3 regions of the Kitasatospora sp. NPDC058218 genome follow, and region 1 is predicted to be linked to each of the others. Evidence: riboswitches for the same ligand, from Rfam matches in the RefSeq annotation. Region 1 holds a riboswitch; each other region holds the start of a gene.
The links. Region 1 has a riboswitch for thiamine pyrophosphate ahead of thiO (glycine oxidase ThiO). Riboswitches for the same ligand answer to the same signal wherever they lie in the genome.
Positions count from the first base shown of each region.

Region 2: linked by a shared signal. The riboswitch ahead of ACFVYI_RS25440 (purine-cytosine permease family protein) and the one ahead of thiO (glycine oxidase ThiO) in region 1 are both predicted to bind thiamine pyrophosphate.
Region 3: linked by a shared signal. The riboswitch ahead of thiC (phosphomethylpyrimidine synthase ThiC) and the one ahead of thiO (glycine oxidase ThiO) in region 1 are both predicted to bind thiamine pyrophosphate.

Region 1 is NZ_JBHVWC010000002.1:137,289-140,556, forward strand. It holds gene thiS (sulfur carrier protein ThiS) at 1-203, opposite strand, end outside; gene thiO (glycine oxidase ThiO) at 200-1,360, opposite strand; TPP riboswitch at 1,364-1,476, opposite strand; gene ACFVYI_RS01630 (NAD(P)/FAD-dependent oxidoreductase) at 1,610-2,815, shown strand; gene ACFVYI_RS01635 (Rv2175c family DNA-binding protein) at 2,868-3,233, shown strand; gene thiE (thiamine phosphate synthase) at 3,233-3,268, shown strand, end outside.
Region 2 is NZ_JBHVWC010000042.1:25,082-28,349, reverse strand. It holds gene ACFVYI_RS25440 (purine-cytosine permease family protein) at 1-1,373, opposite strand, end outside; TPP riboswitch at 1,366-1,514, opposite strand; gene ACFVYI_RS25435 (S1C family serine protease) at 1,793-3,268, shown strand, end outside.
Region 3 is NZ_JBHVWC010000023.1:89,407-92,674, forward strand. It holds gene ACFVYI_RS16845 (SPFH domain-containing protein) at 1-949, opposite strand, end outside; gene ACFVYI_RS16850 (hypothetical protein) at 1,108-1,308, opposite strand; TPP riboswitch at 1,404-1,538, shown strand; gene thiC (phosphomethylpyrimidine synthase ThiC) at 1,534-3,268, shown strand, end outside.

The sequences.
Region 1 (3,268 bases):
CCCTGGACGGCGGTGAGGATCTCGACCCGGTCGCCGGCGGCCAGCTGGGTCAGCGGCCACGAACCGCGCGGCACCACGGCCTCGTTGAGCGCGGCGGCGACGCCGGAGTTGGCCCGGCTGAGGGTGGTCACCACCTCGGCCAGGGTGGTGGCGGCGGGCACCCGGCGGGGCTCGCCGTTGACGGTGAGTTCGATCTCGCTCATGCGGGGACCTTCGTGGTGAAGCGGGTGGGGGAGAACGGCGCGGCGAGCTCGGGCGTCGTGCCGGTGACCAGGTACTCGGCGATCAGGTCGGCCGTCACCGGGGTGAGCAGCACGCCGTTGCGGTAGTGGCCGGTGGCGGCGACCAGGCCGGGCAGGGCGGTCGGCCCGAGCAGCGGTGCGTTGTCCGGCGAGCCCGGGCGCAGCCCGGCGGAGGTCTCCACCAGGGGCAGCTCGGTGATGCCGGGGACCAGCTCGTGGGCGTCGCGCAGCAGCTCGTACACCCCGCCGGCGGTGACGGTGGTGTCGTAGCCCTGCTCCTCGCTGGTCGCGCCGATCACCAGCTCGCCGTTCTCGCGCGGCACCAGGTAGAGGTGCTGACCGCGCACCACCGCGCGGACGTTGCGGGAGAGGAACGGCCGGTAGGCCGGCGGGATCCGCAGCCGCAGGATCTGGCCCTTCACCGGGCGGATCGCCGGCAGCACGCCCTCGGGCAGGCCCGGCAGCAGATGACTGCGGGAGCCGGCGGCGAGCACGACCCGGTCGGCGGTCAGGGTCTGCGCGGTGCCCAGCCGGACGCCGACGGCCCGGCCGTTCTCGACCAGCAGCTCGGTGGCCTCGGCGCGGTGCAGCCGCACGTCCGCCCGCTCGCAGGCGAGGACCAGGGCCCCGGCCAGCCGGCGGCCGTCCACCTGGTGGTCGTCGGTGACGTGCAGGCCGCCGCGGACGCCCGGGGCGAGCATCGGCTCCAGCTTGCGGGCCTCCCGGCCGGTGAGCCACTGCGAGTCGAGGCCGAGCCGCCGGTGGAAGGCGTGCAGTTCGCGCAGTTCCTCGCGGTCGTCGGAGTCGAGGGCGACGGCGACGGTGCCGCACTGGCGGTAGCCGGTGTCCTGGCCGCCGGAGGCCTCGCCGAGCTCGGCGGCGAAGGCCGCGTACCGCTCGTTGGAGGCCATCCCGAGGCGCAGCAACGGCTCCTCGCCGTACTGGAGTTCGGTGACGGGGGCGAGCATGCCGGCCGCCACCCGGGCGGCGCCGCCGCCCGGGTCCGGGTCGACCACCACGATGTTCTTCACCCCGCGCCGGGCCGCCCGCCAGGCGACGGCGAGGCCGATGATGCCGCCGCCGACGACCAGGACGTCGGCATGGGTGTCCGCTGCCAAGCGTGTCAAAGTCGCTGCTCTCCCTTCGCCGGTATGACCCGGATCAGGTTCGGACGGTCGCAGGCCGTGTGAGCCCGCCTCTCAGCCCGGTCCGCCGGGCTCCCGTGATGGTGCCCCCACCATAACTCCGGGGGTTGTCGCCGCCGAAGGCGCGTACGAGGGGTGGACGGCGGGGTGGACGGCGGGCCACCCGGCGGGTCGGGCGCGAGGGCCGACGGCCCTCTGGTGCCCCGGGCGGGCGCCAGTACAGTGACGGGCGTGGCAGAGCTGAGCGGGACGGATCAGGTGGTCGTGGTCGGGGCCGGGCTGGCCGGGGCGCACTGCGCCGCGGGCCTGCGGCGGGGCGGCTGGCGGGGGCGGATCGTCCTGGTCGGCGAGGAGCCGCACCAGCCGTACGACCGGCCGCCGCTCTCCAAGGAGGTGCTGCTCGGCAAGGCCGACGCCACCCCGCTCGACCTCGACCTCGCGCAGCTGGGCGTCGAGCTGCTCACCGGCCGCCGTGCCACCGGTCTCACCCCCGGCGTGCTGCGCACCGACGGCGGCGACCTGCCGTACGACGCCCTGGTGCTCGCCACCGGCGCCACCCCGCGCGCGCTGCCCGGCGCCGAGCGCGCCCATCTGCTGCACACCCTGGACGACGCGCTGGCGCTGCGCGCCCTGCTCCGCCCGGGTCTTCGCCTGGTCCTGGTCGGCGCGGGCTGGATCGGCGCCGAGGTGGCCACCGCCGCCCGGGCGGCCGGCTGCGAGGTCACCGTCGTCGAGGCGGGCCCGGCGCCCGTCCCCGGCGCACTGCCGGCCGGGATCGGCCGGGCGATGGCGGCCTGGTACGCGGAGGCCGGCGTGGAGCTGCGCTGCGGGGTCGGGGTCGCGGCGGTCGAGCCCGGCGCGGTGCTGCTGGCGGACGGCTCGCACCTGCCCGCCGACGAGGTCGTGGTCGGCATCGGCGCCCGCCCGGCCACCGACTGGCTGGCCGGCTCCGGAGTCGGGCTGGACGCCGCCGGCGCCGTCCTGGTGGACGAGCGGCTGCGCACCACCCTGCCCGGCGTCTACGCGGCCGGCGACTGCGTGAGCTACCCGTCGGCCCGCGCCGGCGCCCGGCTGACCGTCCAGCACTGGGACCACGCGCTGCAGTCCGGCGGGGCGGCCGCCGCCGCCGTGCTCGGCGCGGACCTGCCGTACGACCCGGTGCCGTACTTCTGGTCGGAGCAGTTCGGCCGGATGGTGCAGTACGCCGGGCGGCACGGCGAGGGCGACGAGCTGCTCTGGCGCGGCTCACCGCAGGACCGCTCCTGGGCGGTGCTCTGGCTGCGCGACGGCGCGCTGCGCGCCCTGTTGACGGTGGACCGCCCGCGCGATCTGACCCAGGGCCGCCGACTGGTCGAGCGCGCGGCGGTGCTCGATCCGGTGCGGGCGGCGGACCCGGCGGTGGCGCTGAAGTCGGCCGTCGCGGGGTAGCCCCGGCGGCGGATTGGTGCGCGGCGGGCCGTGGAGGTGGCAGTCTGGTGACGTGAGTGAGATCGAAAGCAAGATTGAAGCCCTGGTCACCGAGTGGATGTACCTGCCCGACATCTCGGAGCAGTGGGGGGTCCGGGTCACCGAGGTGCGCGACCTGGTCAAGAACGGCGGGCTGATCGCCGTCCGGCGCGGCCCGAACAGGTCGCTCCAGGTGCCGGCCGCGTTCATCGACGGCCCGGGCCTGGTCAAGCACCTGTCCGGCACCCTGACGGTGCTGCGCGACTGCGGGTACAACGACGTGGAGATCCTGGAGTGGCTCTTCACCGAGGACCCGTCGCTGCCCGGCAGCCCGATCCAGGCGCTGCAGGAGAACCGTGGCACCGAGGTGAAGCGCCGCGCCCAGGCGATGCTGATCTGATGGCGGCGGACACGCCGCGCCGGCGGTTCGCCGAC
Region 2 (3,268 bases), on a different contig from region 1:
GGCGTGAAGTGCAGCGCCTCCTGCACCGACGTCCAGAAGTCCGTCCACCAGCCGGCGATCGCGGTCGGCGCGATCAGCTGGTAGACCGCGAAGCCGAGCGCCCAGGGCAGCAGCATCAGCCAGCGGGACGGCGCGTCGTCGGCGAGGTTCCAGCCGCGCCGGCCGGCGCCGAGGAAGTAGTCGACCGCCAGCACCGCGAACATCGGCACGAACACCGAGCCGATCAGGCCGAGGAAGGCGTAGTAGGAGTCGGTGAACTCGGTGATCTGCAGCGCCAGCACGGTGATCAGCAGGCCGGTGGCGCCGGTCAGCACCCGGCGGTCCACCTTCGGCAGCAGGTTGTGGACGGACATCGCGGTCGAGTACACGTTCGCGAAGGACTGGTCGGTCTCGCGCAGCACCAGCACCAGCAGGAAGAACCAGCCGGCCCAGACGCCCAGGAAGGAGTCGAAGATCCGGGTGGCGTCGCCGTCGGCCTGCAGCAGCGCGAACAGGCCGAGCACGTAGCACCAGACCTGGGCGACGGTGTAGCCGGAGAAGCTGCCCCAGAACGCGGAGCGGGCGGTGCGCGAGTGCCGGGTGTAGTCGGCGGCCAGCGGCACGAAGGAGATCGACACCGCGATCATCGCGTCGGTGGCCTTGAGGAAGCCGTGCCAGTTGCCCGCACCCGGGTCGGACACGCCGCCCCGGCCCAGCTGGACGGTGAAGTACACCATCGCCACCGCGACCGCCGCGGCGACGAAGCGGCGCAGCACCGCGATCGCGCCGAGCGGCCAGATGGTCAGCGCGGTGGTCACCGCGCCCGCCAGCACGACGAAGACCCAGCGGTAGCCCTCGGTGTGCGCCACCGTCTGCGCGCCCATCGCGATGACCAGCAGCTCGTACACGCCCCAGCCGATGCACTGGACGATGTTCAGCACCGTCGGCACGTAGGAGAGCTTCGTCCCGAACAGGCCGCGCAGGTTGGCCATCGCCGGCGCACCGGTCCGGGCCCCGATCAGCGCGGCCACGCCGAGCATCGCGGTGCCGACCACGGTGCCGGCCACGATCGCGGTGATCGCGGCGGCCAGCGACAGCTCACTGCCCGGCGCACCGAGCACGGTGGCGGCGGTGGTGAAGCCGATCAGGCTGACGCCGAGGTTCATCCAGAGCGCGAAGTGGTCCCGGAAGCGGAGCGTGCGCGGCGGCTCGGTGTCCAGGACGAACGGGGCCTCGACCCGGTCGGCCCGCTCCGGGCGGTCCAGCACGGCGGTGGCGGCGCCCGTGGAACCGGGAGCGCCGTCGGCGGCGTCGCAAGGATCGGTCGCGGACGACTCGGAGAAACCCTTGGACGCGGGCGCGCCCGAAGAAGAGGATGGCGAAGCAGGCGGCATGGCCGATACTCCCTACGCCGGCATTACCCGGACAGGTTCCGGCGGTCTGCGCCCCCTCGACGGTCCGTCCACGGATCCCGTGGCGTACGGTCGACCGGCGCACTCTCAGCCTGGTGGGTCCAAGCTCCCGCGTGTCAGTTTGGAGCGACAGGCTAACCGGCGCGGGGTTGAACGCCAAGGCCAGGCGTCCGGCGGTCCGCATCGCGGGACGCCGCGGGGCGGCCACGTGAGGCCTTCTGCGCGGGGCCTGCGAGGGGCCTGCCGGGGCCGCTGCCGGGCCGGTTGTCGGGCCGGTTGTCGGGCCGGTTGTCGGGCCGGGCTAAGGATTCTTATGAGTTCTTCAGAGGGGTCCTTACGGCAATCGAATCGATTGTGCGAAAAACTATGGTTGTTGGTCCTGTCAGCTATGGAGGTCGTCCGTGAGCACCGAGCGCGAGGTTGGGCCCACCGGGCCACAGGGGGAGCAGCCCTCCGACGGCCAGGGGGTAGTGGGTCCCGCTCATGACGGTCCGGCGCCCGCCGCCCCGGCCGCGCCGCCGGCCGGCGGGTTCACGCCGACGCTGGCGTTCGGCAAGATCGCCGCCCCGGAGCCGGCACCCGCGGCCCCGGCCGAGCCGGTTCAGGCCCCGGCGCCCGTCGCGGCCGAGACCGGGTACATCGACGCACCTCCGCCGGTCCTGCCGCCCGCCCCGGCCCCGGTGTCGGCCGCGGCCCCGGCCGCTCCGGCAGCCCCGGCCCCCGCGCCGGTCACCAACCCGTACGCCACCCCGGGCACCCCGGTCCCGGCGGCGGCCCACGACCCGTACGGCGCTCCGGCCGCTCCGGCCGCGCCCGCGCCGCACCACCCGTTCGGCGCCGGCCAGCCGCTCGGCGGCTGGGGCGCCCACGACGCCCCGCCCGGCGGCACCGGCACCCCGGGCGGCCCGGGCTACCCCGGTGGCCCGCTCGGCTACCCGGCCGAGTACCCCGGCGCCCCCGAGCCCGGCGGCCCGCGCAAGAAGCGCGGCGGCCTGATCGCGCTGATCGCCGCCGTCGCCCTGGTCGCCGGTGTGGCCGGCGGCGCGCTCGGCGTCACCGTCGCGGACCGCAACGGCGGTGGCATCACCGCCTCGGACGACCACAAGAGCACCACCGTCCAGGCCAACAACACCCAGAAGAACGAGCCCGCCCCCGGCTCCGTCGCCGGCATCGCGCAGAAGGCGCTGCCCAGCGTCGTCACCATCAAGGCGCAGGGCAACGGCGAGTCCGGCACCGGTACCGGCTTCGTCTTCGACACCGAGGGCCACATCCTCACCAACAACCACGTCGTCGCCCCCGCCTCCAACGGCGGCAAACTGACCGTCAAGTTCGCCGACGGCAGCTCCTACAACGCCTCGGTGCTCGGCCGGGCCGAGGGCTACGACGTCGCCGTGGTGAAGCTCGACAACCCGCCCAAGGACAAGCTGACGCCGCTTCCGCTGGCCGACTCCGACAAGGTCAACGTCGGCGACTCCACGATCGCCATCGGCGCGCCGTACGGCCTGGAGTCCACCGTCACCACCGGCATCATCAGCGCCAAGGACCGCCCGGTCGCCTCCGGCGACGAGACCGGCGCGCAGTCCTCGTACATGAACGCCCTGCAGACCGACGCCTCCATCAACCCCGGCAACTCCGGCGGCCCGTTGCTGGACGCCAGCGGCGCGGTGATGGGCATCAACTCGGCGATCCAGTCCAACACTTCCAGCACCGGCCGGGCCGGCAGCATCGGCCTCGGCTTCGCCATCCCGATCAACCAGGCCAAGTGGGTCGCCGAGACGCTGATCAAGACCGGCAAGCCGGTCTACGCCAAGCTGGACGTCCTGCGCAACGACGACTACAAGGGCGACGGCGCGCAGATCCAGACCCGCGACATCCAG
Region 3 (3,268 bases), on a different contig from region 1:
GCGCCTGGGCCGCCGAGATGCGGGCGTCGCGGTCGGCCTCCGCCTTGGTCCGGGTCTCGTACGCCCGGGCGTCGGCGGGCTTGCGGACGTCGGCCTGCAGCTGCTGCTCCTTGCGGTGCGCCTCCAGCTCGGCGACCTTGGTCTCCTGGACGACGACCTCCTGCCGGGAGGCGGCCTGGGCGAGCGGTCCGGCCTGCATCGCCCGGGCGGTCGCCGTCTCCATCTCGGCCTGGTAACCGGCCTGCTGGATACCGGAGTTGCGAGTCGCCTCGGCCTTGCGCGCGAAGGCCTCCTGCTCGGCCTCGGTGGCCTGGCGGTCGGCCTCGGCCTGGGCGATGCGGGCGTCGCGCATGACGGCGGCCGCGTGCGGAGCGGCGAGGTTCTGGATGTAGCCGGTCGGGTCGAGGATCTCCTGGATCTGCAGCGAGTCGATGATCAGACCCAGCTTCTCCATCTCGGAGCCCGAGGCGGCGCGGGTCTCCCCGGTCAGCCGCTCGCGGTCGCGGATCATGTCCTCGACCGTCAGGCTGCCGACGATGGACCGCAGATGACCGGCGAAGACGTTGTGGACCCGGTGGCCCATCATCTGCTGCTGGTCGAGGAAGCGGCGGGCGGCATTGGCGATCGACACCGTGTCGTCGCCCACCTTGAAGATCACAACGCCCTTGACGTGCACCGGAATTCCCTGCGACGTCACGCAATCCACGTCCAGGTCGGCCTCGTTGAGGTCGAGGGAGAGCTTGCGCACCACCTGGACGCCGGGGGTCACCAGCGTCCCCCGTCCGGTGACGATGCGGAATCCCATGCTCTCGCCGACGCCCTCGGAGCGGTGCTTGGAACCCGAGATGATCAGTGCCTCGTTCGGCTCGGCGACCCGCCACATGAGCTTGAAGAGCACGATCAGAATGATGATGGAAGCCACTGCGGCCCCCGCTACGCCGATCAGCATCGGCTGATTCCCCCTTCAGCGCGCACCGGCGTTCCGTGGCTGCGCTCTGGTGTGCAGGGAGGCGCGGAACGCGGTGGCAGCAGGAGATTCTCCGCTCACCGTGATCCTTTGGAAAGGGGAACGCGTCCCGGATCCGTCTCGGTCGCGTCAGGATTCCGTCAAAGGAGGGCCACGTAGACGGTGCGCGGAGGCTGGTACTCGACCACGACCACCTGGGTGCCGATCGCCATGCTCTCGCCCGGCACGGCCGGGTGGGCCAGGAAGGCCTCGGTGGTGTGGCGTTCGCGGACGTGCACGAGTACCTCGCCGACCAGTCCGGGGCCGATCCTGCCGGTGACGCGCCCTGTGCTTCCGACCATCGGCCCAGTCTGCCACCGTTGCCTCCGCGTGGACCCCCTCTGGACCAGCGGCGATCCGCTCGCTACGGTGTTGGACGTCATGCGCAGGCAACACCGCCTGCGGACACGGGAGCTCGGAGCACCGGGCTGAGAGGGCGCTGACCGGAACGTCGCTGGACGTGCCGACCGCTGCGTCGACCGCAGGAACCTGACCGGGTAATGCCGGCGTAGGGAGTAGAAGGTCTGATGACCACGTTCGACGCACAGCCGCAGTCTGCCCGGAACCATGACACCGGAAGCACGGGCACCGGCTACCCGACCCCGGCCTGGCGCAAGGCCTACCACGAAGGGTCCCGCCCCGACCTGCTGGTCCCGTACCGCGAGGTGGTCCTCACCAACGGCCGGACCGTCCCGCTCTACGACACCTCCGGTCCGTACACCGACCCCGCGTACGAGGCCGACGTGCGGCGCGGCCTGCCGCCGCTGCGCGACGCGTGGATCCGCCAGCGCGGCGACGTCGAGGAGTACGACGGCCGCGAGGCCCGCCCGGAGGACGACGGGATCAAGCACACCTCGCCGCGCGGCGGGAACCTGCGCAACCTCGACGCCGTCTTCCCCGGCCGCCCGCGCCGCCCGCTGCGGGGCCGGTCCGGCGCCTCCGTCACCCAACTCGGCTACGCCAGGCGCGGCGTGGTGACCCCGGAGATGGAGTTCGTGGCCCTGCGCGAGGGCCTGGCCCCGGAGTACGTGCGCGCCGAGGTGGCGCGCGGCCGCGCCGTCATCCCGGTCAACGTGAACCACCCCGAGGTGGAGCCGTCGATCATCGGCACCAACTTCCTGGTGAAGATCAACGCCAACATCGGCAACTCCGCGGTGACCTCCTCGATCGAGGAGGAGGTGGAGAAGATGACCTGGGCCACCCGCTGGGGCGCCGACACCGTCATGGACCTCTCCACCGGCCGCAACATCCACACCACCCGCGAGTGGATCCTGCGCAACTCCCCGGTGCCGATCGGGACGGTGCCGCTCTACCAGGCACTGGAGAAGGTCGACGGCCGGGCCGAGGAACTCAGCTGGGACGTCTACCGCGACACCATCATCGAGCAGTGCGAGCAGGGCGTCGACTACATGACCGTGCACGCCGGCGTGCTGCTGCGGTACGTGCCGCTGACGGCCCGCCGCAAGACCGGCATCGTCTCGCGCGGCGGCTCGATCATGGCCGCCTGGTGTCTGGCGCACCACCAGGAGAACTTCCTCTACACCAACTTCGAGGAGCTCTGCGAGATCCTCGCGAGCTACGACGTCACCTTCTCGCTCGGCGACGGCCTGCGCCCCGGCTCGATCGCCGACGCCAATGACGAGGCGCAGTTCGCCGAGCTGCAGACGCTGGGCGAGCTCGGCCGGATCGCGCGCGAGCGCGACGTCCAGGTGATGATCGAGGGCCCGGGCCACGTCCCGATGAACAAGATCCGGGAGAACATGGACCTCCAGAAGGAGATCTGCGACGAGGCGCCGTTCTACACCCTCGGCCCGCTCACCACGGACGTCGCCCCCGGCTACGACCACATCACCTCGGGCATCGGCGCCGCGATGATCGCCTGGTGGGGGACGGCGATGCTCTGCTACGTCACCCCCAAGGAGCACCTGGGCCTGCCGAACCGGGACGACGTGAAGACCGGCGTCATCACCTACAAGATCGCCGCCCATGCCGCCGACCTCGCCAAGGGCCACCCCGGTGCCCAGGCCTGGGACGACGCGCTCTCCGACGCCCGCTTCGAGTTCCGCTGGGAGGACCAGTTCAACCTGGCCCTCGACCCGGAGACGGCCCGCGAGTTCCACGACGAGACGCTCCCCGCCGAGCCCGCCAAGACGGCCCACTTCTGCTCGATGTGCGGCCCGAAGTTCTGCTCGATGAAGATCTCCCAGCAGATCCGCGCCGAGCACGGCGGGGGCTCCTCCGCCGTCGCCTCCGGGTACGACG